Regions from separate parts of the Streptomyces sp. NPDC015130 genome, predicted to be linked through region 3. Evidence: riboswitches for the same ligand, from Rfam matches in the RefSeq annotation. Region 3 holds a riboswitch; each other region holds the start of a gene.
What was found. Region 3 has a riboswitch for cobalamin ahead of cobN (cobaltochelatase subunit CobN). Riboswitches for the same ligand answer to the same signal wherever they lie in the genome.
Positions count from the first base shown of each region.

Region 1: another riboswitch for cobalamin. It lies ahead of ACF08F_RS16370 (ABC transporter substrate-binding protein); the one in region 3 lies ahead of cobN (cobaltochelatase subunit CobN).
Region 2: another riboswitch for cobalamin. It lies ahead of ACF08F_RS36770 (cobalamin biosynthesis protein); the one in region 3 lies ahead of cobN (cobaltochelatase subunit CobN).

Region 1 covers NZ_JBIBVC010000007.1:38,192-45,509, forward strand. Annotated here, with positions in the region: gene scpA (methylmalonyl-CoA mutase) at 1-609, opposite strand, end outside; gene ACF08F_RS16355 (methylmalonyl-CoA mutase family protein) at 618-2,435, opposite strand; gene ACF08F_RS16360 (ABC transporter ATP-binding protein) at 2,739-3,554, opposite strand; gene ACF08F_RS16365 (FecCD family ABC transporter permease) at 3,551-4,558, opposite strand; gene ACF08F_RS16370 (ABC transporter substrate-binding protein) at 4,624-5,694, opposite strand; cobalamin riboswitch at 5,754-5,877, opposite strand; gene ACF08F_RS16375 (hypothetical protein) at 6,097-7,318, shown strand, end outside.
Region 2 covers NZ_JBIBVC010000029.1:55,180-62,497, forward strand. Annotated here, with positions in the region: gene ACF08F_RS36750 (hypothetical protein) at 1-926, opposite strand, end outside; gene ACF08F_RS36755 (alpha/beta hydrolase) at 1,055-2,182, opposite strand; gene ACF08F_RS36760 (anion permease) at 2,583-3,851, shown strand; gene ACF08F_RS36765 (hypothetical protein) at 3,864-4,085, shown strand; cobalamin riboswitch at 4,212-4,344, shown strand; gene ACF08F_RS36770 (cobalamin biosynthesis protein) at 4,379-5,353, shown strand; gene ACF08F_RS36775 (cobyric acid synthase) at 5,350-6,897, shown strand; gene ACF08F_RS36780 (putative cobaltochelatase) at 7,013-7,318, shown strand, end outside.
Region 3 covers NZ_JBIBVC010000001.1:393,413-400,730, reverse strand. Annotated here, with positions in the region: gene cobN (cobaltochelatase subunit CobN) at 1-1,878, opposite strand, end outside; cobalamin riboswitch at 1,919-2,052, opposite strand; gene ACF08F_RS01895 (cobalamin biosynthesis protein CobG) at 2,132-3,502, shown strand; gene ACF08F_RS01890 (precorrin-8X methylmutase) at 3,517-4,152, shown strand; gene cobJ (precorrin-3B C(17)-methyltransferase) at 4,275-5,708, shown strand; gene ACF08F_RS01880 (serine hydrolase) at 5,719-7,269, opposite strand.

The DNA of each region.
Region 1 (7,318 bases), on a different contig from region 3:
CTCCTTGAGGATGTCGTTCTGGATGGTCCCCGTGAGCTTTTCCGCCGACACCCCCTGTTCCTCGGCCGCGACGATGTACAGGGCGAGGACCGGCAGCACGGCGCCGTTCATCGTCATCGACACCGACATCTTGTCCAGCGGGATGCCGTCGAAGAGCTGCCGCATGTCGTAGATCGAGTCGATGGCCACGCCCGCCATGCCGACGTCGCCGGTGACGCGCGGGTGGTCGCTGTCGTAACCGCGGTGCGTCGGCAGGTCGAAGGCGACCGACAGGCCCTTCTGGCCGGCTGCCAGGTTCCGCCGGTAGAAGGCGTTGGACTCCTCGGCGGTCGAGAAGCCCGCGTACTGCCGGATCGTCCACGGCTGGTTCACGTACATCGTCGGGTACGGGCCCCGCAGGTACGGCGCCGTGCCCGGGAACGTACCGAGGAAGTCGACGTCCTCCAGGTCCTGCCCGGTGTACAGCGGCTGGACCGCGATGCCCTCGGGCGTCTCCCAGAGCGAGCCGTCACCGTCCGAGGCCCGCTTGGCGGCGGCGCGCCACTCCTCGGTGCTGCCGGCGGCGGACGGCGACCCCAGATCGATCCCGGTGAAGTCCGGGATCCCCATCATTCCCATCAGGACACTCCCATGCGGTCGAGGGCGGCGGTGAGCACGGCGACCGCGTCGCACCCCGCGAAGACGTACGTGTCGACACCGGCGTACGAGCCCGGCCGGCCGGCCAGCGCCACATGCCCGGCGCCGGCCTCCCGCAGCGTCGCGGCGGCGGACTCGGCCTGCTCCTCGTACACGGCGTCGCTGGAGCAGAGACAGGCCTCGGTCGCGCCGCTCTCCTCGAACGAACCCTCGGTGACGGGCTCGATGCCGCCCGCCTGGAGGAGGTTGGCGGTGAAGGTGAGGCGCGCCGTGTGCGCGGCGGCGGACCCGAGGGCCGCCAGGTAGACGCGCGGCCGGGCACCCGTCGCCGCGAGGTGGGCGTCGGAACGGGCGCGCAGTGCCTCGTACGCCTCGTCGCGGCGGACGCGCGGCAGGCCGCCGCCCGGCACGGCGGGCGCCGGCTCGCGCACCACGGGCTTCTCCGCCAGGTGCGGGAACTCGCTGACGCCGGTGACCGGTTCGCGGCGCTTGGCGAGCCGCTTGCTCCGCTCCGCCCAGTTGGCGGCGAGCTCCCGGCCGACCAGGCCCGAGCGCAGGGCGGCCGCCAGGCCTCCGGCACGCTCGATCTCCTGGAAGAACTCCCAGGCGGCCTGAGCGAGTTCGTCGGTGAGCGACTCCACGTACCAGGAACCGCCGGCCGGGTCGATGACCCGGGACAGGTGCGACTCCTCGATGAGGATCGTCGAGGTGTTCCGGGCGATCCGGCGGGAGAAGGCGTCCGGCAGGCCCAGGGCGTGGTCGAAGGGGAGCACACTGACCGAGTCGGCGCCGCCGACACCGGCCGCCAGCGTGGCGATCGTCGTCCGCAGCATGTTCACCCACGGGTCGCGGCTCGTCATCATGACCGAGGACGTCACCGCGTGCTGGCGCTGCGCCCCCGCGGCCGGCGCGCCGCAGGCCTCCGCCACCCGCGCCCACAGCCGACGGGCGGCGCGGAGCTTGGCGACGGTCAGGAACTGGTCGGCGGTGGCCGCGAAGCGGAACTCCAGCTGACCGAGGGCCTGTTCGACGGTCAGGCCGCCCTCGGTGAGCGCCCGCAGATAGGCGACACCGCCGGCGAGGGCGCAGCCCAGCTCCTGCGCGGTGGACCCGCCGGCCTCGTGGTACGGCAGCGCGTCCACGGTCACGGCCCGCACCTGCGGGTACGTCTCCGCGCAGCGCCGCGCCAGTGCGACGGTCCCGGCGAGGTCGTCACCGTCGTAGGCCTGTCCGGTCCGGGCCTCGGTGCCGAGCGGGTCGGCGCCGAGGTTGCCGGCGGCGGCCTCGGGCGCCACGCCACGCCGCTCGTAGAGCGCGAGGAGTTCGTCCGCGGCGGCCTGGGTCTCCGGTCCGGCGTCGAGGACGACCGGGGCAAGATCGAGGTAGACGCCCTGGAGGACCCGGTCGAGCTCGGCGACGGGCACGCCGTTCGGCCCGACGGCCAGCCACAGCGAGGTGACGCCGTTCTCCAGGTCGGTGAGGACCGCCTCGGGATCGGCCGCCACGTGCCGCTGGCGCACGTCCCAGCCGCTCGCGGTGTTGCCCTCCGCACGGCCGCCCCGTACGAACGGGGCGAAGCCGGGGAGGCCGGGATCGGGAGCGTCGTCGGCGGACGTGTACAGGGGGCGGGCGCGCAGGCCGTCCTCGAGGGCCGTGGACAGGGCGTCCTCGGCCTCGGCGTCCGGCACGTCCTTGCCCGACCTGCTCAGCACGCCCGCGACGAGGCGACGCCACTGGTCGTGGGTCGCTGCGGGGAACTCGGCGGCCAGGGAGAGGCCATCGTCAGGCAGCACAGTCATGCCTCGGATGCTAGGTGAAGCCCCTTGAGTGACAGCAGAGTGATCGACTGTGACCTTGACCTCTCCAGATCGGCCTTGCCCATGACGCGCCCGGCGTGATGCCCCGGACCTGCGGACGGCCGCGGCGGAGGCCGGTGGCGATCATGAATCGGGCGTCGGCGAGGCCGTCGGCGCCGCTCGTCCTCTCCGCCCAGGGCCGGGTGCCGAAGTCCGTCAGGTCCGCCTCGGCGCCGCCGGCCTCGGGGCCCTCACTCCCGCCTCGGGGCCCTCACTCCCTCCTCGCGGCCGCCGGCCTCGGGGCCCTCATTCCCCGGCCTGCGCCGTGCCGAGGAAGCGGATGTGGGGGCGGCCGCCCGGCTCCGGGCGGGTCACGGAGGCCCGGACGCCGTACACGTCCTCGATGAGCCGCGCGGTCAGCACCTCCTCGACCGGCCCGGCGGCCACCACCCCGCCCTCGCGCAGGACGACGACGTGATCGCAGTACATCGCCGCGAGGTTGAGGTCGTGCAGCGCGACGACGCAGGTGAGGCGCAGCCCGGCGACCAGGCCCAGCAGGTCCAGCTGGTGCTGGATGTCGAGGTGGTTGGTCGGCTCGTCGAGCAGCAGCTCGCGCGGCTCCTGGGCGAGGGCGCGGGCGATCTGGACGCGCTGGCGTTCACCGCCGGAGAGCGTGCGCCAGCTCCGCCCGGCCCGGCCGGTCAGCCCGGTCCGGGCGAGGGCGGACCGGACGGCGGCCTCGTCGGCGGCCGTCGCGGGCGACCACGCCCGCCGGTGCGGGATCCGGCCGAGGCGTACGGCGTCGGCCACGGTGAGGTCGACCTGGGTGTCGGCGTGCTGCTCGACGACCGCGACGCGCCGGGCGAGCGTGCGGCGCGGGACGGTGCCCAGCGGGTCGCCGTCCAGGGTCACGACCCCGGCGTCGGGCGCCAGCACGCCCGCCAGGACCCGCAGGAGGGTGGACTTGCCCGAACCGTTCGGGCCCAGCAGCCCGGTCAGCGTGCCGGGGCGCGGTGCGAGGGTCACCCCGTCCAGGACGAGGGCGCCGCCGGCCGTACGGGAGACGCGCTCGGCCCGCAGGCCCGGGGCGGCGCCCTCGGTACGCGTCGGAGTGCGGGTCATCGGGTGCTCCTGGTGCGGTACAGGACGAGGACGAACGCGGGGACGCCGACGATCGACGTCACCACGCCGACCGGCACCTCCTGCGGGTCGAGCACGGTACGGGCGAGGGTGTCGGCCCACACCAGGAACACCGCCCCGGCCAGTGCGGTCAGCGGCAGCAGCCGGGCGTGACCGGGGCCGGCGAGGGCCCGTACCGCGTGCGGCAGGACCAGGCCGACGAAGCCGATCGCGCCCGCGGAGGAGACCAGGACGGCGGTGAGCAGGGCGGTGACCGACAGGAGCACGAGACGGGTCCGGGCCACGGAGACGCCGAGCGTCGCCGCCGCGTCCTCGCCGAAGGCGAAGGCGTCGAGGGTCCGGGCGTGCCCGCCGCAGACCAGCAGCGCCCCGGCCAGGACGGCGGCGCACACGCCGACGTCGGTCCAGCCGGCGCCGGCGAGCGAGCCGAGCAGCCAGAAGAGGATGCCCCGGGTCGTCTCGGCGTCGGCGGCGGTCATCACCACGAAGGAGGTGAGGGCGGAGAAGAGCTGCATCGCGGCGACCCCCGCCAGGACCACGCGGTCCGTCGACCCGCCCAGCGTGTGACTGAGCAGGAGGACCAGGGCGAAGGAGCAGAGCGCGCCGAGGAACGCGCCGCCGGTGACGGACACCACGCCGCCGCCGACGCCGAGCACGACCACCGCGACGGCGCCGGTCGAGGCGCCGGAGGAGACGCCGAGGACGAACGGGTCGGCGAGCGGATTGCGCAGGAGGGACTGCATCACCGCGCCGCAGACCGCGAGTCCGGCCCCGCACACGGCGGCGAGGAGCGTGCGGGGCAGCCGCAGGTCCCAGACGATGCCGTCGCGGATCGCACTCAGCCCGGACGGCTTCCCGCCGAGGTGGGAGGCGACCACGGACCAGGTGTCGGCGACGCGGATGTCGGCCGGCCCGAAGGTGACGGCGAGGGCGACGGAGACGCACAGGAGGACGACCCCGAGGACCGCACCGGCACCGACGCATATACCCGTCTGCGTCTGCGTCTGCGTCTGCGTCTCCGTCTCCGTCTGCGTCTCCGTACGGGACGGGATCACTTCGCGAGCCCGTACGTCCGCAGGGCCGCGGCCACCTTCTCGATGCCTTCCACGGTGCGGACGGTCGGGTTCATGGCCTGGCCGCTGAGGATCACGTACCGCTTGCCCTTCACCGCCGTCATGTTCCGGGTGACGGGGTGGGACTCCAGGAACTCGATCTTCTTCGCGGCGCTCTCGGCCGACTGCGCCTTACGCGTCAGGTCGGCGATCACCAGCACGTCGGGGTCGCGGTCGGCGACGGTCTCCCAATTGATCTGCGGCCACTCCTCCTTGGTGTCGTCGAAGACGTTCCTCACGCCGAGCGTCCCGCTGACGATCCCCGGGGCGCCGCAGCACCCGGCCATGTACGGCCCCTGCGAGTCGGAGAACCAGTAGAGGACGGAGGCGTCGCCGAAGTCGGCACCGGCCCTGGCCTTCTCCACCCGCGCACGGAGCTCGCGCACGAGCTTCTCGCCGCGCTCCGGGACGCCGAACACCCGCGCCAGGTCATGGATCTCGCCGTACACGGCGTCCATCGTCAGCGGCCGGGTGCGCACGCCGTCGCCGTCGCCGCTGTTGTCCTTGCCGACACAGTCGGTGGGGGAGAGGTAGGTGGGGACGCCGAGCTTCGCGAACCGCTCGCGGGGCGCCACCCCGCCCTTGCCCAGGGTGTAGAGGAAGGAGGCGCTGACGAAGTCGGGCTCGGTGTCGAGCACCTTCTCGAACGACGGGTAACGGTCGGCGAGTCGGGGGACCTTCGCGTTCGCCTTCTCCAGCCCCTTGAGGACCGGGTCCGTCCACGTGGCGGTCCCCACCATGCGGTCGGCCAGACCGAGCGACAGCATGATCTCGGCCGAACCCTGGTCGAGGGCGACGGCACGGCGCGGGGCGCGGTCGACCTCGACCCGCTGCCCGCAGTTGTCGAGGGAGACGGGGTAGCCGGAGGCCGCCCCCTTCGCCGCCGGACCGGCGGGTGCCGGACCGCCGGAGCCGCAGCCGGCCACGAGGAGGGCACCGGCCACGAGGAGCACGGTGGAACGGACGGGGTGTGCGAGCGGCACGGAGGAGTCCTCTGCGTCACGGCTCATGCGCGGAGCCTGTCGTACGGTGCTCCCCGGGCGACGGTGTGCCGACCGGGGCCGCCAGCAGGTCTTCGGACTCGGGGTCGTCCGGACGGAACGCCTTCCCGGACCCCTCGGGACCCAGTGGCAGTTGCTCCGCCCGTCACCCTCACCGCTGCGCGTCAGCTCCGGATTCCCACCGGATTCCCTGACCCGTGCACATACCGCGTCGATATGTACAGAGGTACGACTGGCCCGGGCAAGCTACCACAGGGGTCAGGCGTCAGGGCGAGGTGACGGGGTCTCACCTGATCGAGTGAAGTATCGGTCACGTGATGTAATCCACTGGTAACGTTGAGTCACTTCGCAGATGACGGGCGGCATCGGGCGGGAGTGCCCACGGCCGCCCCGGTCCAGGGGAGACGAGTGATGGTTGACCTCTTCCGATACATCGAGCACGACTTCGCGGTACCGGCGCGGACCGACGCGATCGACGCCACGAACCAGTCCACGTTCCAGCAGGACCTGGAGGAGGCCGCGGGCGGCGGCGGGGGCGGCGCGGACGCGGGGCCGGACTCCGCAGTGGACGATCCGCCGCCCTCGCCGGCCGCTCAAGTGCGAGCCCTTGCCGAGAAGTTCCTGTCCGAGCGGTTCTCCTCGCCCACGGCCGATCCGACGAAACTGGGCCAGAAGCTCGGCGGGCTGGAGGCCGCGCTGGAGCAACTGCCCACGGTCAACACCCAGAAGGTCCAGCAGCTCGTCCAGGACGTTTTCGGCGCGCCCGTCGCGCAGGTGGTCGCCGGTGCGGCCTTCAAGAGCGACCTGGAGCTCCTGCAGAACGCGGTCGTGGCGGTGAAGCTCGCCACCGGATACGCGGCGGTCGACACCGCGACCGTCGTACGGCAACTCCGCGCCGCGTCCTTCCTGCGACACCTCGCCACCCCCGCCTCCGCCTCCGCGTCTCCGTCCGGGTCCGTCTCAGCCGCGGCCCCGCCCGGCGGCTCCGCCGCGCCCGCCGCCCCGAACCCGCCGCCGGACAAGCTGAACCGCGAGGAGGTGCGGCGCCTGCTTGCACGGCCCCTGAGGATCCCGCCCGGCCCGCTCGCGGCGGTGGCACACCCGTCGGCCGAAGGGCGAACCGTCCGAGCGTCCGAGGAGGGCGCCGCCGCGGAGACGGCCGCGCGGCACGAGCGGACCCACACGCTGCGGCGGGAGCGGGACCGGCTGCAGGCCGCCTACGACAAGCTTCTCGCCGTGCGCCCAGAAGAGTTGGAGGTCACCGCCTCCGAGCCACCGCCACCGCAGGCCGTCGCCACGGCCACGGACTCGGGAGGCGTCGCGGTGGAGGAGGGGCGCTCCGAGATCGGCGATTCAGCCGCGGTCGCCGCCGGGCCTTCGACGATCCTGCTGGCCGAGACGGCGCGCAGGCGGTTCGGCGAGGACGAGCGCGCCGCCATGGCGAAGCTGGACGTCAAGGTCGACCGGACCGCCGTCCCCGTGGCGCTCGACCGCATCGGGCAGCGACTCGTGTCGCTCAACGAGGAACTGCTGCCCGAGGAGGCGCCCACGACGGCCAAGGTCTACCGGGTCGGTGGGCAGCTGTTCGCCGAGACCACGCCGGTCGTCCCCACGGCCGAGGTGGACCAGGCCC
Region 2 (7,318 bases), on a different contig from region 3:
TCGGCGCGGGCCGGTCCCGGGGTGAGCCGGGCGCAGCCGCGGAGCATGTCCTCGGCGGACTGCTCGATGTTGCCCGCGGGGCTCTGGGCGGCGACGCAGATCTGCTCCAGCTTGACCCAGACCGCCCAGTTGCCGAGCGGGGTCAGCGTGGCGTGCCCGGCGTCCGCGCCGGGGTCGAGGGTGAGCGCGCCGACGGCGGCGAGGCCCTCCAGGGCCCAGTCGAGGAGGGTCGGGAGCCCGTCCGTGCCGGGGGGTGCCCCGGGGGCGGTGTCCGCCGGGTCGGGAGCGGTGCCCGCCCGGTCGGGGGTCTGGTCGGCGACCGGGACCTCGCAGCGCTCCTCGCGCAGCTCCTCGACGCGCTGGCCGAGCAGATCGAGGAGAACCGGAACGAGCACCGGGCCCTGGGAGAGCTGGAGCAGGGAGAGCACCTGCGGGACGGCCTCGACGACCTCGGCGACCGCGCTGGGCGCGACGCCCTCGGGCGCCGGGTGGACCAGGGACCAGGCGTCGAAGAGGGCGACCCAGCCGCGCAGGACGGCGGAGTCGTCCCGGTCCCAGGCCTGCAGCCGCCAGCCGGGGCGGGCGGTGTCGCCGTGGAGCTCGACGAGCCCCGCGAGCCGGGCGCGGTCCCAGCCGGCCCGGATCTGGCCGGGCGTCAGGTCCAGGGCGGCCGCGGCCCGTTCCTGGGCGGGGACGGATGCGGTGCCGGTACGGAGCGCGGATTCGGGTCCGCGCTCGACGGCTGCCCAGCGGGCGATCCGTACGGCGTCGGCGAGGACGTGCCGGGCCTGGCGGGCGAGTTCCGCGCGGGGCGGAGTGCCCTCGGGCGGCCGCGGCGCCGGCCGGGTGCGCCGGGTCGTCACGGCCCGTCGGGCGGTGGCCAGCGCCCGCGGGCGGACGAGTCGGAGTCTGGAGTTGCGCGCCAATGGTTCATCGGGCTTTCGAGACGTCACGGGGGCAGTCTTCCCGCTGACGGCCCGAAAGCCCAATCGGAATCCGCTGCCTCGTCAGAACGGCCACGGGCGGGGCCGTCGGAGGGGCGGCGGAGGCGCCGTCAGAGCAGGGGGGTGAGGAAGCGGCGCAGGGCCTCCTCGTAGCGGACGGGGTCGGCGTTCCACATCGCCGCGTGCGGGGCGTGCCGGACCGTGTGCAGGCTGACCAGGTCGGGGCGGCGGGCGGCGAGCTCGACGGACGGCTCCCAGGGGGCGATCGTGTCGTCGGGGCCGTGCAGGACGAGGACCGGGACGCGCAGGGCGCCCGGCTCCGAGGCGGCCTGGAGCCGGTCCCCGTGGACCCCGGTCCGGCCCTGGGCCGCGCGGACGGCGAGCGGGAGCAGGGGGCCGGGGACGTGGCGGGCCGCGGCGAGGTTGCGGAGGGTGGCCTCCCAGTCCAGGACCGGGGAGTCGAGGACGAGGCCGCTGATCCGGTCCCGTACGCCGGACTCGGCGGCGGCGCGCAGGGCCATCGCGGCGCCGGTCCCCCAGCCGTGCAGGACGACCTTCTCGGCGCCGCGGCGGACGGCGTACCGGATGGCGGCGTCGACGTCCCGCCACTCGGAGTCGCCGAGGTGGGCGAGACCGTCCGGGGAGGGGGGCGCCCCCTCGTCGCCCCGGTAGGTGGGGACGAGGACCGGGATCTTGCGCCGGTTGAAGAAGGGGACGAGGTTCAGGGGGTGCTCGCGCGTGGTGCCGAGGCCGTGCAGCGCGATCACCCACGTGGTGCGCGGGCCGGCGACGAGCCAGCCGGGCAGGGGGCCGAGCTCGCCGGGGATCTCCACGTCCTCGTGGGCGAGGCCGAGGGCGCTCGTCGGCGTGCCCCGGTGGAGCTGGGGGGTGAGGCGGACTCGTACGCCGGGGCCCAGGGCGCCGAGCTCGACGCGTTCCAGCCGGCGGACGACGGTGTCGGCGGTGTGCGGGACGCGGTCGAGGACGGGACCGAGGACGGCGTGCAGGCCGGGGGCCTCCATGCCGTACGTGCCGGGGCGCAGCGAGGCGAGGCTGCGGGTGAGGGTGATCCGTTCGGGACCCGTGGCGTGCACGGTCAGTCTCGGGTCTCCCGGGAGTGGTCGTCCGGACGGCACCTTGAGGGCGACGTCGCTGGCGTACCGGCCGGCCGCTACCGCGGCCGCGCCGACACCGATCAGGGTGGTGACGGCCGCTGCCGTCGCTGTAGCCGGGCGCACGATCCCAGTGTCGGCAGGTGACGGGCGGCCTGCCACCGGGCGGACCCGGCCGGGGTGCCGCCCGTGGTTCCCGGGGCCGGGCGCCGGCCGCCGCCTCCGCCGGGTCCCTCCGGGGAGTGACATGGGTCTCCTCGACGGGGTCCCCCGGTCGGATGGTCCGGTCCAGGGGGCGGAACGGGGTGGCGGGGGAGGGGCCGGGCCGGGGTGCCGGAGCCCCGCGAGGGCCCGGATTACCCGGGGTCGCAGGGTGACCGCATCGTGGACACCGGCTCCGTCGAGGGCTAAGCGGAATGTCTTGACACCGGATGGGGACACCACGTCGCCCGCCCCAGTTCATCTTCCGTTCACCCAGGTTGCCTACGTTCGTCGAGCCACTGACGTCAAACGATTGCCTGGGTAAATGGAACACATCACGCTGCTGCTCGCCATTGTGGTCGTGACAGCTCTCGTGTTCGATTTCACGAACGGTTTCCACGACACCGCCAACGCGATGGCCACGACCATCTCGACCGGTGCACTGAAGCCCAAGACGGCGGTGGCCATGTCCGCCGTGCTGAACCTCGTCGGCGCGTTCCTGTCCGTGGAGGTCGCCAAGACGATCTCCGGCGGGATCATCAACGAAGAGGGCATTCGTACAGAAGTGATCTTCGCGGCGCTCGTGGGCGCCATCCTGTGGAACCTGCTGACCTGGCTCCTGGGCCTGCCGTCCAGCTCCTCCCACGCGCTCTTCGGCGGCCTCATCGGCGCCGCGGTCATGTCGGCCGGCTGGTCCGCGGTCAACGGCTCGACCATCGTCACCAAGGTCCTCATCCCGGCCGTCGCCGCGCCGCTCGTCGCGGGTCTCGCCGCGATGGCCGCCACGAAGCTGACGTACAAGATCAAGGCGAACCCCGAGGCCAAGTCGACGGCCAAGGGCTACCGGGCCGGCCAGATCGCCTCCGCCGGTCTCGTCTCCCTCGCCCACGGCACCAACGACGCCCAGAAGACGATGGGCATCATCACCCTCGCCCTGGTCACCCAGGGTGTCGTCGCCCCCGGCTCGAACCCCCCGATGTGGGTCATCGTCTCCGCCGGTGTCGCCATCGCGGCCGGCACCTACCTCGGCGGCTGGCGCATCATCCGCACCATGGGCAAGGGCCTCACCGACCTCCAGCCGCAGCAGGGCTTCGCCGCCCAGACCAGCGCCGCCACGGTCATCCTGGCCTCCTCGCACCTCGGCTTCTCCCTCTCCACCACGCAGTCCTGCTCGGGTGCCGTGATGGGTGCCGGCCTCGGCCGCAAGGGCGGTGTCGTCCGCTGGTCGACCGCCACCCGGATGTTCGTCGCCTGGGGTCTGACCCTGCCCGCCGCGGGTCTCGTCGGCGCCGGCGCCGAGTTCCTCACCAAGCAGGGCCCCTGGGGCATCGCCGCCACGGCCGTCCTGCTGGTCTCCGGCTCGGCCGTGATCTGGGCGCTCTCCCGCCGCAAGCCGGTCGACCACCACAACGTCACCGCCGACGACCTGGACGAGGAGCCCGCGGGCGTCGTGACCACCGCCATCGCGGCCGTCACCCCGCCGCCGGCCGCCGGTTCCGTCGCCGCCGTCGCGGACGAGGACCTCAAGACCACCATCCCGGCGCCGGTTCCCACGGACCCGACCGCTCCCCCGGCCCCCGCCGCAACGGTGTAAGGAACGAACGACATGAAGATCGACTGGGCAGCCCTCGGCTCCGTCTTCGGGGTCAGCCTCCTGGCGACCGTCGCCCTCGTGGGCCTCTTCACCCTCGGGATCGTCGGCCTCGGCAAGCAGGAGGAGGCGGCCGCGAACGGCGGCTCCGCGACCCTGGCCCGCACCGGTGCCTACGCCTGCTTCGCGCTGTGCGCGGCGGCCGTGGCGTACGGCATCTACCTGATCGTCGTCTGACGGTCCTCTCTCTCCACGGCGGCCGGGCGGTCCGCACCTTCGGGTGACGGGCCGCCCGGCCGCCGTGTTTGTGGTGCTTCGCACAGTGACCCGTCGCAGGTCAAGGGTGAGTTGACGGCTGTTCGCGGCCCGTGGTGGACTGCCGAGGCCATTACGGCGGCAGCAGAGGAAGTCCGGTGCGAATCCGGCGCGGTCCCGCCACTGTGACCGGATCCGAGGGGTCCGGGAGTCAGGAACTCTCGCCGCCGGTCACGTCGATCCAGGGCGCGGACCCTGAGTGAGGACATGCGCCCATGCCCGGCCGCATCAGAGCCAGCCGCCTCTCCCCGGGCGGATTCGCGTACGGCGCCGCCCTCGGGCTCGCCGTCGACCAGCTCGTCGGCGATCCCCGCCGCGGACACCCCGTCGCCGCCTTCGGCCGGGCCGCCGCCGCCGTCGAACAGCGCCTCCACCACGACCACCGCGGCTGGGGCGCCCTGCACACCGCCGTCTGCGCCGGCTCCACCGCCGCCCTCGGCGCCCTCGCCGCCCGGGCCGTCCGGGACCGGCCGGCCGCCGCCGTCGCACTGACCGCCGCCTCCGTGTGGGCCGTCGTCGGCGGTACGACCCTGGGGCGGGAGGCCCGCGCGATCGGCGGGGCGCTCGCCGCCGGGGACCTGGAGGTCGCCCGGGAGCGGCTGCCGCACCTGTGCGGGCGCGACCCGCAGTCCCTGGACGGTCCCGCGATGGCCCGCGCGGTCGTCGAGTCCGTCGCCGAGAACACCTCCGACGCCGTGGTCGGCGCCCTGTTCTGGGGTGCGGTCGCGGGCGTGCCGGGCCTCCTCGCCTTCCGGGCCGTCAACACCCTCGACGCCATGGTCGGCCACAAGTCGCCGCGCCACCGGCGCTTCGGCTGGGCCTCGGCCCGTCTCGACGACGTGGCGGGCTGGCCCGGGGCCCGGCTGACGGCCGCCGCCGCGACGCTCGCCGGAGGGAACCCGCGGGGAGCCGTACGGGCCTGGCGGGCGGACGCGGCGAAGCACCCCAGCCCCAACGCGGGCCCCGTCGAGGCCGCCTTCGCGGGCGCCCTCGGCGTACGGCTCGGGGGGACCCTCGCGTACGGCGGGCGGGTCGAGCACCGGCCCGTGCTGAACGGGGAAGGGCGGCCCGTCGAGGTCGCCGACATCGACCGGGCGGTCCGGCTCTCACGCCGGGTGACCGCACTGACCCTGGCCGCCTGCGTCGGCGGCCGCATGATCATCGGTGCCGTGAAGCGGAGGAACGCATGAGGGGTGGGGGGCTGCTGGTCGCCGGGACCACGTCCGACGCCGGCAAGAGCGTCGTGACGGCCGGCATCTGCCGCTGGCTGGTCCGCAAGGGCCTGAAGGTGGCGCCGTTCAAGGGGCAGAACATGTCCCTCAACTCCTTCGTGACCCGCGAGGGCGCCGAGATCGGGCGGGCCCAGGCCATGCAGGCGCAGGCCGCCCGCGTCGAGCCGACCGCGCTCATGAACCCCGTGCTGCTCAAGCCGGGCAGCGACCGCTCCAGCCAGGTCGTCCTCATGGGGAAACCGGTGGGCGAGCTGAGCGCCCGCGGGTTCTTCGGGGGGTCCGGCGGGTCGTCCCCCGGGAAGGCACTGCACGGGGGACGGCAGAAGGAACTCTTCGAGCCGGTCCTGGCGTGCCTGGAGGAACTCCGGGGCATGTACGACGCCGTGATCTGCGAGGGGGCGGGCAGTCCGGCCGAGATCAACCTGCGGCGCACGGACATCGTGAACATGGGCATCGCACGGGCCGCGAACCTGCCCGTCGTCGTGGTCGGCGACATCGACCGGGGCGGGGTCTTCGCCCAGTTCTTCGGGACGACGGCGCTGCTCTCGCCCGAGGACCAGCAGCTCGTCGCCGGATACCTCGTGAACAAGTTCCGCGGTGACGTGACCCTGCTCGAGCCGGGTCTCGACATGCTGCACGGGCTCACCGGGCGGCGGACCTTCGGCGTCCTGCCGTACGCGCACGGGCTCGGCATCGACGAGGAGGACGGGCTCCGGGTCTCGCTGCGGGGCACCGTCCGCGAGTCCGTCGTCGCGCCCCCGGTCGGCGCGGACGTCCTGCGGGTCGCCGTGTGCGCCGTACCGCTGATGTCGAACTTCACCGACGTCGACGCGCTGGCCGCCGAGCCGGGCGTCGTCGTCCGGTTCGTCGACCGGCCGGAGGAGCTCGTCGACGCGGACCTCGTCGTCGTCCCGGGCACCCGGGGGACGGTCAAGGCGCTCGCGTGGCTCCGCGAGCGGGGCCTCGCGGACGAGCTGGTCCGGCGCGCGGCGGAGGGGCGGCCGGTCCTCGGGATCTGCGGCGGCTTCCAGGCGCTCGGCGAGCGGATCGACGACGAGGTCGAGTCGAAGGCCGGGACCGTCGACGGGCTCGGGCTGCTGCCCGTACGGGTGCGGTTCGCGCGCGAGAAGACCCTGGCGCGGCCGGTCGGCGAGGCGCTCGGGGAGCGGGTCGAGGGGTACGAGATCCACCACGGCGTCGCGGACGTGCTGGGCGGGGAGCCGTTCCTCGACGGGTGCCGGGTCGGCTCCGTGTGGGGTACGCACTGGCACGGCTCCCTGGAGAGCGACGGGTTCCGGCGGGCGTTCCTGCGGGAGGTCGCGGCGGCGGCGGGGCGGCGGTTCGTGCCGGCCCCCGACACGTCGTTCGGCACCCTGCGGGAGGAGCAGCTGGACCGGCTCGGAGACCTGATCGAGGAGCACGCGGACACGGACGCGCTGCTGCGGCTGATCGAGGAGGGGGCCCCGGCGGGGCTGCCGTTCGTGCCGCCGGGTGCGCCGTGAGTGCGCGCGGGATCCGGAGAGGTTCCGGGCGGACGGTCCCCGTCGGGGGTTGTCCGCCGTCGGCGGCCGTCGGGCACACACATCAGCTGACCGAACCTGAGGAAGGAACCGACCGATGAGCACCCGGTACCCGTTCACCGCCGTCGTCGGCATGGACGATCTGCGGCTCGCGTTGCTGCTCAACGCGGTGAGTCCGGCCGTGGGCGGTGTGCTCGTGCGGGGTGAGAAGGGCACCGCCAAGTCCACCGCCGTCCGGGCCCTCGCCGATCTGCTGCCCGCCGTGCCCGTCGTCTCCGGCTGCCGGTTCAGCTGCGACCCCGCGTCGCCCGACCTCGGCTGCCCCGACGGGCCGCACGGCACGGCGCCCGGCGTCGAGCGTCCCGCGCGGATGGTCGAGCTGCCCGTCGGCGCCTCCGAGGAC
Region 3 (7,318 bases):
GTACTCGTCGAGGAGCTGCTCCAGACGCGCGATGTCGCCGTAGGACTCGGCGCGCGCCATCGGCGGCACCAGGTGGTCGACGAGGGTCGCGTGCACGCGCCGCTTGGCCTGCGTGCCCTCGCCCGGGTCGTTGACGAGGAAGGGGTAGACCAGCGGGATGTCGCCGAGGGCCGCGTCCGGACCGCAGGCGGCGGACAGGCCGGCGTTCTTGCCGGGCAGCCACTCCAGGTTGCCGTGCTTGCCCAGGTGGACCATGGCGTCGGCGCCGAAGCCGCCGTCCTCGGCACGGGCGGCGATCCAGCGGTAGGCGGCCAGGTAGTGGTGGGACGGCGGCAGATCGGGGTCGTGGTAGATCGCGATCGGGTTCTCGCCGAAGCCGCGCGGCGGCTGGATGAGGATCAGCAGGTTCCCGCGCCGCAGGGCGGCGAGGACGATGTCGCCCTCCGGGTTGCGGGAGCGGTCCAGGAACATCTCGCCCGGCGCCGGGCCCCAGTGCTCCTCGACGTCCGACCGCAGCTCGGCGGGGAGTTCGGCGTACCAGCGCTTGTAGTCGGCGGCCGGGATGCGGACGGGGTTCCGGGCGAGCTGCTCCTCGGTGAGCCAGTCCTGGTCGTGGCCGCCGGCCTCGATCAGGGCGTAGATCAGCTCGTCGCCGTCGCCGGAGACCAGGCCCGGGAGGTCCTCGGCCGGACCGAAGTCGTACCCCTCGGCGATCAGCCGGCGCAGGAGGGCCACGGCGGAGGCCGGGGTGTCCAGGCCCACCGCGTTGCCGATGCGGGAGTGCTTCGTCGGGTACGCGGAGAGGACCAGCGCCAGCTTCTTCTCCGCGTTCGGGATGTGCCGCAGGCGCGCGTGACGGACCGCGATCCCGGCGACGCGGGCGGCGCGCTCGGCGTCCGCGACGTACGCGGGCAGGCCGTCCGCGTCGATCTCCTTGAAGGAGAACGGGACGGTGATGAGCCGGCCGTCGAACTCGGGCACGGCGACCTGGCTGGCCGCGTCCAGCGGCGACAGGCCCTCGTCGTTCTCCTCCCAGTTCTCCCGCGAACCGGTCAGGCACAGCGCCTGGAGGATCGGCACGTCGAGCGCGGCGAGCGCGCCCGCGTCCCAGGCCTCCTCGCCCGCCCGTCGCCCACCACCGCCCTCAAACGAGGCGCCTTGCGCCATCCCCATATCGGCGGCCTGCGCCTCGGCGGGCTTGGTGCCGCCCGCCGCGAGGACGGTGGTGACGATGGCGTCGGCGGTGCGGAGCCGGTCGAGCAGCTCGGGCTCGGGGGCCCGCAGCGACGCCACGTACAGCGGGAGCGCCTGCGCGCCCGCGTCCTCGACGGCCGCGCAGAGGGTGTCGACGAAGGCGGTGTTCCCGCTCATGTGGTGGGCGCGGTAGTAGAGCACCGCGATCGTCGGGCCGTCCGTGCGTCGGGCCGTGCGCTCCAGCGGTCCCCAGGTGGGGGCGGCGGCCGGGGCCTCGAAGCCGTGGCCGGTGAGGAGGACGGTGTCGGAGAGGAAGCGGGCCAGCTGCTCCAGGTTGGCGGGGCCGCCGTGCGCGAGGTAGGCGTGCGCCTCGGTGGCGACGCCGACGGGGACGGTCGACGTCTCCATCAGCTGCGCGTCGGGGGCCTGTTCGCCGCTGAGCACGACGACCGGCTTCCCGGTGGCGCGGATCGCGTCGATCCCCTCCTCCCAGGAGCGGATGCCGCCCAGGAGGCGGACGACGACGAGGTCGACGCCGTCGAGGAGGCCGGGGAGGTCGGCGAGGGGCAGCCGGGAGGGGTTGGCGAAGCGGTACTCCACCGGGCCGCCGGTTCCGGCGGAGGCGGCGTTCGCCGCGCGGGCGCTGAGCAGGTCGGTGTCGGAGTGCGACAGCAGCAGAAGCATGGCGAGCGCAGGCCCTTCCTCGGGGTTGTCCGCGCCCCGGGTGGTCGTGTGGACGGCGGGAGTTCCTGACTCACCCGTACCGTCGCCGGTACGGGCTCACAGTGGCGGGACCGCGCCGGATTCTCACCGGGCTTCCTCCCCGGGGTCCTGGGACCCCATGCCGATCTGCATCCTAGATCGTGGCGTCGGCGGGGCGGGGCGGGCCGTGGAGTCGGCCGGATCACACTCGGTGGCGGCCCGGTTCCCCGTGGGTATGCTCGCCGCCATGCCGCCCACCCCACCCTCGACTCCCGAACGGGACGAAGCGCGCAAGCGGGACCGTGGCGACGCCTGCCCCGGGGCGCTGCGCCTGCACGCCGCCGACGACGGCCGGCTGGCCCGACTGCGGCTGCCCGCAGGACGCCTGACGGCGCATCAGGTCGAGACGCTGGCGGCCGCCGCGGAGACCCTCGGCGACGGGCGGATCAGCCTCACCTCCCGGGGGAACGCGGAGCTGCGCGGCCTCGCGGAGGAGTGCGGGGCGGAGCTCGCCGCGCTGCTCGCGGAGGCGGGCCTGCTGCCCTCCCCCACGCACGAGCGCGTGCGCAACATCGTGGCCTCCCCCGCCGCGGGCCTCGACGGACTCGGCGGCCCCGAGGTCCAGTTGTGGGCCCGCGAGCTGGACGCCCTGCTCTGCGCCGAGCCCTGGGCAGCGGCGCTTTCCGGCCGTTTCCTCTTCGTCCTCGACGACGGCCGCGCCGACGTGGCGGGCCTCGGCGGCGATGTGACCTTGGTCGCAGTGGAGCCGGGTGCGGGGCCGGGGCCGAGCACCACGCCGGAGCCGGGCGTCACGCCGGAGCCGGGCGTCACGCCAGAGCCGGGCGTCACGCCGGAGCCGGGCGTCACGCCGGGGCCGAGCACCACGCCGGAGCCGGGCGCCGCGCGCCTGTACGTCGGCGGGCGGGCCTGGCGGGTCGCCGGAGCCGACGCGCCCCGCGCCGCGCTCGCCGCCGCCGGGGCCTTCCTCGACGCCGCCCGCGCCGCCGGGACCGGCGCCTGGCGGGTGCGGGAGCTGCCCGAGGGCTGCGCCCCTGACGTGGCGGGCGCGCTCGACCGCGCGGGCATCGCGGCGGAGCCCGTGACGGCGGCCGACTCCCTGCTGGTCCACGGCCCACCGCTCACCCCCGGGCCCCTCGGCGCCGGCTCCCTGTACGTCCTCGCGCCCCTCGGCCGCCTCACCGCCGCCCAGCTGCGCGCGCTGCTGCCCGCCGAGGAGGTCCGGCTGACGCCGTGGCGCGGCGCGGTCGTCGCAGGAGCCGGAGCGGGGCCGTACGAGGACCGGCTCGCCGCCCTCGAAGCCCACGGGCTGATCACCCGCCCCGACTCCCCCTGGGCCGGCGTCAGCGCCTGCACCGGGCGGCCGGGCTGCGCCAAGTCCCTCGCGGACGTCCGCGCGGACGCGGTCCCGGGGTCGGCACGGGGCCTCCCCGTCCACTACTCCGGGTGCGAGCGCCGCTGCGGGCACCCGCACGGCACCTGGGTCGACGTCGTCGCCACCGCCGACGGCGCCTACCTGGTGGACGGCGCCCCCACCCCCCGTACCGCCCTGCCCGACGCAGTGACCACGGCCCGCACGACGAGATGAGCGAGAGCAACAGGATGTTCGACTACGAGAAGGACGGGGCGGAGATCTACCGCCGGTCCTTTGCCACGATCCGCGCCGAGGCGGACCTCGCGGGCCTGCCCGCCGACGTCGCCCAGGTGGCGGTCCGGATGATCCACGCCTGCGGCATGACCGACCTCGTCCAGGACATCGCGTACTCCCCGCGGGTCGTCGCGAACGCCCGCGAGGCCCTCCGCTCCGGCGCCCCGATCCTCTGCGACGCGCAGATGGTCGCCAGCGGCGTCACCCGCAAGCGGCTGCCCGCCGACAACGAGGTGCTCTGCGCGCTCTCCGACCCGACCGTGCCGGGCCTCGCCGCCGAACTCGGCACCACCCGCTCCGCCGCCGCGCTCGAACTGTGGCGGGACCGCCTCGAAGGCTCCGTCGTCGCCATCGGCAACGCCCCCACCGCCCTCTTCCACCTCCTGGAGATGATCGCGAAGGGCGCGGGGAAGCCCGCCGCCGTCCTCGGCATACCGGTCGGCTTCATCGGCGCCGCCGAGTCCAAGGACGCGCTCGCCGAGAACGGGCTCGGCCTCGACTACCTGGTCGTACGGGGCCGGCGCGGCGGCAGCGCCATGACGGCCGCCGCGATCAACGCGATCGCTCACGAAGCGGAGATCCAGGCATGAGCAGCGCGCACACGACCGGCGACCCGACGGCCGACCGGCCGGACGCCACGACCGGCGACCGGGCCGCCGCCGCGCCCGGCAAGCTGTACGGCGTCGGGCTCGGCCCCGGCGACCCGAACCTCATGACGGTCGCGGCGGTCAAGGCCATCGCCGCCGCCGACGTCGTCGCCTACCACTCGGCCCGCCACGGCCGCTCGATCGCGCGCTCCATCGCCGCCGAGCACATCCGCGAGGACCACGTCGAGGAGCGGCTGATGTACCCGCTCACCGTCGAGACCACCGACCACCCCGGCGGCTACCGGGGCGCGTTGAACGACTTCTACGAGGAGGCCGCGGCCCGCCTCGCCGCGCACCTCGACGCCGGCCGCACGGTCGCCGTCCTCGCCGAGGGCGACCCGCTCTTCTACGGCTCGTACCAGCACATGCACAAGCGGCTCGCGGACCGCTACGACACGACCGTCATCCCCGGCGTCACCTCGGTGAGCGCCGCCGCCGCCCGGCTCGGCGAGCCGCTGTGCGAGGCGGAGGAGGTCCTCACGATCATCCCCGGCACCCTGCCGGAGGACGAGCTGACGGCCCGCCTCGCGGGCACCGACTCGGCGGTCGTCATGAAGCTCGGCCGCACCTTCCCCACCGTGAAGCGCGCCCTGGAGCGGGCGGGCCGCCTCGACGACGCCCGGTACGTGGAGCGGGCGTTCATGGCGGGCGAGCGGACGGGCACCCTGTCCGAGATCGACCCCGAGTCGGTCCCGTACTTCTCCGTCGCCGTCCTGCCCTCCCGCGTCGACCAGGAGCCCCCCGTCCGCGCGGCGGGCGAGGTCGTCGTCGTCGGCACCGGCCCGGCCGGCGCGCCCTGGCTGACACCCGAGTCGCGCGGTGCGCTCGTCAACGCCGACGTCCTCGTCGGCTACACCACCTACCTGGACCGGGTGCCGGTGCTCCGCCCCGGCCAGATCCGGCACGGCTCCGACAACAAGGTCGAGTCGGAGCGCGCCGAGTTCGCGCTCGACCTGGCCCGGCGCGGCCGGAAGGTCGCGGTCGTCTCCGGCGGCGACCCGGGCGTCTTCGCGATGGCCACCGCCGTCCTGGAGGTCGCCTGCGAGCCGGAGTACGCGGACGTGCCCGTACGGGTCCTCCCCGGGGTGACCGCCGCCAACGCGGCCGCCGCCGCAGCGGGCGCCCCCCTCGGCCACGACTACGCCACGATCTCCCTGTCGGACCGCCTCAAGCCCTGGGACGTCATCGAGGCCCGGCTGCGCGCCGCCGCCGGCGCCGACCTGGTCATCGCCCTCTACAACCCGGGCTCCAAGTCCCGTACGCACCAGGTCGCCGCGGCCCGCGACCTCCTCCTCGGACTCCGCGACCCGGAGACCCCGGTGGTCGTCGCCCGTGACGTGGGCGGCCCCGAGCAGTCGGTCCGCGTCCTGACCCTGAAGACCCTGGAGCCGTCCGAGGTCGACATGCGGACCCTGCTCCTGGTCGGCTCCTCGCAGACGCGGGCGGTCGAACGGGCCGACGGCAGGACGATCGCCTGGACGCCGCGCCGGTACGGCTGAGCAGGCGCCCCTACGAAGCACGGGTGAAGGTACCGAGACCCTCCTGGTCCAGGTACTCGACGCGGACGGTCTTCCCGTCCGGGGAGAACGTGACGCCGGTCGGGCCGACGGCGTTCTCCCCGCGCGTCGGGAAGCTGAACGTGTTCCCGTCGTAGTGCGTGAGCCGGTACGTCTGGGGCTCCGGCCCCAGCCGGAGGACCAGGCCGCCGCCCTCCTCGGCGACCGTCAGCCGGCCGTAGTAGTCGTTGGCGTACGTGCCCGTGTAGGCGGCGGCGGCCTTCGCCGGGGCGGGGTCGGCGGGCGGCTTCGCGAAGTCCGTGGCGGACCGGCCGGCGTCCGCCTCCTGCTCGTAGACCGCGTTGACGAGCGGCAGCCAGTCCCGGCTCGGCTCGCCGGTCTGCGCGACGTCGAAGAAGTCGAGGGCGACGGCGTCCGCGACCCCGGCCGGCGCCCCGTTGGTGAGGACGACGATCCCGAGCTCCTCGCCCGGCAGCATCGTGACGTTGGTGTGCGCGCCGAGCGCGAACGCGCCGGTGTGCGAGAGGCGCAGCCGGCCCTCGTCGTCGTACGACACGTTCCAGCCGAGGCCGTAGAAGCCGGTCCGGCCGGCCGGTGCGCGGGGCGGCGAGGAGACGGCCTCGGGGTGGTGGGTGAGGGTCAGGGCGTCCTCGGCGACGATCCGGCGGCCGTCGAGCTCGCCGTTGCCGAGCTGGAGCCGCAGCCAGACCGCCATGTCCCGGGCGGAGGAGCTGACGCCGCCGGCCGGCGACTGGGCGTCCGGGTCGCGGACGTACCGCGGCTTCCAGGTCCCGTCGGGCGTCTTGACGTGCCCGAGGGCCCGGTCGGGGTTCGCGGCGAAGTCCTCGAAGCGGGAGCTGGTGTCGTTCATCCCGGCGGGCTTGTAGAGGGTGTCCTCGGCGAGCTTCTCCCAGGTCACCTTCTTCTCGGCGGCGACGGCCTCGGCGGCCGCCGTCAGACCGAAGTTGGTGTACGCGTAGCTCGCGCGGAACGGGGCGAGCGGCTCGTACCGCAGACGGGACAGGATGTACTCCTGGTCGTAGCCGAGGTCCTCCAGGAGGTCGCCCGCATGGTCGGGCAGGCCGCTGCGGTGCGAGAACAGGTCGGCGACCGTCACATGGGAGCTCACCCACGGGTCCTTCAGCCGGAACTCGGGCAGTTCGGGGGAGACGGGCCGCTGCCACCCCTCGACGCCGACGGCGCCGGCGACGACGGTCGAGGCGATCGGCTTGGACACGGAGGCCAGCTGGAAGACGGTGTCGGCGTCGATCCGGGCGTCCTTGCCGACCTCGCGCACCCCGTATCCCTTGAGGTGGACGACCTCGTCCTCGTACACGACGGCGACGGACACCCCCGGCACTCCGGTCCGCTTCATCAGCTCGGCGACGGTGGCGTCGAGCCTGCCGACCGCACGGTCCACGTCCGCCCGGTCGAGCTGGGGAGGCGGTTGCGGCGGCGGCGGATCAGGGGTGGGGGAGGGGCTCGGCGCGGCGCCCAGCAGCGCCACGAGCCCCGCTGTGACCAGCCAGCGGACCGCACTCACCCCTCCATTGAACGCCGGGCCGAATCCCCTGTCGCGCGGAAGGAACCCG